2 regions of the Paenibacillus sp. PDC88 genome follow, and region 1 is predicted to be linked to the other one. Evidence: riboswitches for the same ligand, from Rfam matches in the RefSeq annotation. Region 1 holds a riboswitch; the other holds the start of a gene.
The links. A riboswitch is a leader RNA that binds a small molecule or an ion and turns the genes downstream of it on or off. The one in region 1 is predicted to bind FMN.
Positions count from the first base shown of each region.

Region 2: another riboswitch for FMN. It lies ahead of ribD (bifunctional diaminohydroxyphosphoribosylaminopyrimidine deaminase/5-amino-6-(5-phosphoribosylamino)uracil reductase RibD); the one in region 1 lies ahead of BLW49_RS08725 (DMT family transporter).

Region 1 is NZ_FNNT01000002.1:458,678-460,880, forward strand. It holds gene BLW49_RS08720 (DUF4279 domain-containing protein) at 1-207, opposite strand, end outside; gene BLW49_RS08725 (DMT family transporter) at 227-1,186, opposite strand; FMN riboswitch at 1,331-1,488, opposite strand; gene BLW49_RS08730 (amino acid permease) at 1,766-2,203, shown strand, end outside.
Region 2 is NZ_FNNT01000002.1:84,115-86,317, reverse strand. It holds gene ribD (bifunctional diaminohydroxyphosphoribosylaminopyrimidine deaminase/5-amino-6-(5-phosphoribosylamino)uracil reductase RibD) at 1-811, opposite strand, end outside; FMN riboswitch at 1,050-1,195, opposite strand; gene BLW49_RS06755 (peptidylprolyl isomerase) at 1,429-1,863, opposite strand; gene lysA (diaminopimelate decarboxylase) at 2,082-2,203, opposite strand, start outside.

The DNA.
Region 1 (2,203 bases):
ATTCAACTGCATATTTATATCCAGAGATTCCTCGTATCCAGTACTGATCGACCATGCGGATTCTTTCCGAACGATGTCGCGGTTCTTTATTTTGTCTCCCTTAGTATAGAACTCTGAGGGTGCGATCTCTAGTTGACTTGTTATATCCTCAGCAGTGAAAAGTTCGCCGATGATTGAAAACTCAGTCATAACCGAAGTAGTATGCATCCTTCTTAATCCTTTCATCTCATGTCGTCCGCGAGACCAGCTGCTGGCTGCTCTGTTGCTGCTGACGAGCAAATATAAACAATGTTGTCCAGATCAGCACAAAACCAATGAGCTGAGCAGGAGTTACCAACTGTCCAAAAGCGATCCAGTTCACGAGCACACCCATCATCGGGAAGCTAAGCTCCGCAAGGGTAGCCATCGATGCTTTGGTCGAAGATAAGCCTTTATAATATAGCAGCAGACTGAGCAGTCCAGGAAGCAATGCCTGTGCCAACAAGTTAACTCCGATGCTTGCAAGATCCGCTCCTGCCTGTGGAAGATTCATCGATGCTCCTTCCAGCCAGGTCATGATGAGGAGTAAAGGCAGTGCGAGTACATATCGCAGGGAGGTTACCGTCTTGTATTGCGCCTGGCCAAGAAGCAGGCGTCCCATCACCGTGGATCCACCCCATAAAGCTGCGGCGAGTAAGGATAAGAGGCTTCCCAACTTAATCCATTCGCTATTCGTTCCAAAAGGAATGGTGAATCCAAAGGTAAGCAAATACGTTCCTACAATAGCAATGATGAAGAAGAAGCCGAAACGTTTGGGCAGCGTCTCCTTAAGAATCAGCTTTGCGAGCAGGATGGCAAAAATCGGCTGCATTTTTTGCAGCAGCACAACCGCATTCAGATCACCACTGGACAGAGCCATCGTAAAAATAACGGTAGCCAGTGCAGAACCTCCCCAAGAGATGACAAGCAGAGCGAATACATGCTTTAAACGCAGGTTTTTCAGTTCAGATCGATTGACCCATAGAATCGGTACAGCAACCAGACAGACAAGAAGATGCTCAATCAGGACGACTTGTGTCGAGGTCATGTAGTCCAGCAGATGAATACGGAACAGGGGACCGATGCCCCACAGTGCTGCCCCGAGTGCGACGAGCCAGAAGCCGGTTGAGCCGGCTGCAGGTAATGCTTTTTTGTTCGTGTGTTCCATAATCCAAACTCCTTCGTAATTGAGAATTTGAATATGGTATCTTCAGATAGTAAAAAACCCCCGTGAATACGCACATGTAGCCATGCACGATCAACAGGGGTGATCAAATAAACATGCGTATTAATATAACAACCGCATGTAATCGATGATCTTCTCTCATCCGGACTGTAACCGTCGGCCTTGGAATTGCACCAAGTCAGTCGCGTGCGCAAGGAATGCTTGAGCAGCGAGTCGCGGGCTTCGCTCTTCATTGCAAGAACGTCACCGCCGATTGGGAATTTCACCCTACCCCGAAGATCCATTATTCATTTATTAAGATAATATAAAATCGTAAGTAAATAATTAGTTGTAACCTACTCAAACATAATAATATAGAAAGCGCTATCGTAGCAACACTTATTTTTCGCCGGTTGGTCAATTAATAATAAAAATTCAAGTTCAGGGCAATCTGTTACCGAGGCTTTAGCCATATAATTCTAATTGAATGATGAAAGTTGACAACCCGTGCTAACTTTCGCATAATAATTGTTTGTGCTTAATTGCACTAAAGCGTTGCAACATTCATCTAGGAGTGACATTATGGATTTATTTCGCAAGAAGCATTTTGACCTGAACAAGGGAACCGGCCTCAAGAAGACACTCGGGGCGCTGGATCTGATATCACTTGGGGTCGGTGCTATTATTGGTACCGGTATTTTCGTCATTACCGGACAAGCCGCTGCAGAGCATGCTGGGCCCGCACTAATGATCTCCTTCGTTATTGCCGCCATCGCCTGTATTCTGGCAGCGTTGTGTTACTCAGAACTGGCTTCCACAGTTACTGTATCGGGTAGTGCCTATGCATACAGCTATGCTGCATTCGGTGAAGTGGTCGGTTGGTTAATGGGCTGGACACTGGTACTTGAGTATGGTGTTGCTGCGGCATCGGTAGCAAGCGGATGGTCAGCCTATGTACAAGGGCTGCTGGAAGGCTTTGGCATACATCTTCCCACCGCTATATCCGGTGCTTTTAATTTG
Region 2 (2,203 bases), 370 kb from region 1:
GACCGCAGCGGATCACTTGTACACCATAACTTTCCAGAACCTGCTCACGTTCAGCTTCTGCTTCATCTGTCGTCAGGATCAAGGTTTTGGCATTTCCATCCCGAACCAGCTTCGTATCTATAGGGATTCTCAGCTTCGAATCGACGACGATTCGAATAGGACTAATCCCATCTATAGATAACCGGGTCGTTAACTCGGGATTGTCAGCGATGACGGTTTCTACCCCGACCATAATACCTTGGTGACGATGTCTGAGCATATGAATATGTTCTCTCGCTTGCTCGTTAGAAATCCATTTGCTGTCTCCGCTCTTGGTTGCGATCTTTCCGTCTAACGTTGAAGCCGTCTTGAGCGTTACAAAGGGCAGGCCCGTTGTAATATACTTGATAAATTTCTCATTGAGCCGTCTGGCCCGATCTCTAAGCACACCGACTTTGACTTCAATACCGTGCCTGCGAAGCATATCAAATCCCTTGCCTGCCACCTGCGGGTTAGGATCCTCGCAAGCGACAACCACCCTTTTGACCTTCTCGCTGATCAGCCTCTCGCTGCATGGCGGTGTCTTTCCATAGTGGCTGCAGGGCTCCAGGGTTACATAGACGGTGCTTCCCTCCGCCTCACTGCCTGCCATGTTCAAGGCATGAACCTCGGCATGGCCTGTGCCCCTTTTCAAATGGGCTCCAAGACCAACCATTCGTCCATCCTTCACGACGACACAGCCTACAACGGGATTAATGCCGGTCTGTCCCTGCGCTCTTTCCGCCATATCCAGAGCAAGCGACATGTAGAATTCATCATTCATCATTTCCATTATGCTTACCTCTTTTCAGCAAAGACATTTAAGAAACATTTCACCAAAAAAAGCCCCTATCCGGCTAAACTGCCAGACTAGGGGCTTGAGAGTTCAATAGAAAATACAGCAGAACACTACCGTTACCTTAATTTAAACCTAACAAAGGTAAGGCAAATAAACCATGAGCATCATCACGGACGCACAGGCAAAAGTCCCGCTGGGTACGCCAACCAATAGAGTTGTCTGTTATGTACCTATTCTCCTTCTCTCATCCAGACTATACTGTCGGTTCTGGAGTTGCACCAGATCCACCGCTAGCTTCCAGCTAACGGGTCACGGACTAAGACTTGAAGACAAGTCATCACCGCCGGTAGGGAATTTCACCCTGCCCCGAAGGATTACAGCTTATGAAACATTAGTAATAGAAAAATAGTAGCACTCCTATACTGAAAAATCAACAGCTGAGCTCTCACCCAATAATAAGAATACGCTTACTTGATTAAAAAACTTGCTCTCCCTGTGTGGAATGCAGTTACATAACTTCTCGTCGAGATACTTGGCATAAAAAAACATCCCGCATATAGAATGCGGGATGTTTTAATCTGCTCTTGCTATGTCGTTAGAGAGGCTTCAGCTTAAGCGTCAAATACAGATACGCTCTTCATTTTGTCGCCTTGCTTCACGCCATCAATGTATTCCATACCTTTGATTACTTTACCAAATACAGTATGAACTCCATCCAAATGCGGCTGCGGCTCATACACGATAAAGAATTGGCTTCCGCCTGTGTTTTTGCCGGCATGTGCCATGGAGAGAACACCTTTTTCATGCTTCGTTGTGTTTGTTGCAGTTTCACAGTCGATGGAGTATCCAGGACCGCCTGTACCGTTGCCAACCGGGCATCCGCCTTGAGCTACGAAGCCAGGGATTACACGGTGAAAGCTAAGGCCGTTGTAAAAACCGCTGTTAGCCAGTTTTTCAAAGTTTGCTACTGTATTTGGTGCTTCTTCCGGCAGGAATTGGATTTCTACGGTTCCGCCATTTTCAAGTTCGATAATACCTTTTTTCATGTGCGTCACTTCCTTCAACTATTTTCTAAGGCAGGCCATGATCCATACATAAGCCTTGTCCTTATTTCATGCATCACTATCTGATTGTATCTACTTTGATCTCAATTTGCAATGATTCGAGGTCTGCTGTACAGGAACCGGATCAACTCGAACTAAAAAACACTCCCGTGCTTGCTGTTGATCTAAATTACAGCTTGCCGGGAGTGGATATATACATATTAGCTGTTAATGGTCTGTTTGCTCATTCTTGCCGGGATAATATCGTTACGCACGATATCTTCATGACTTTCACGGCGGACAACGAGATCACTTTCACCGTTCTGCACGAAGACAACGGCTG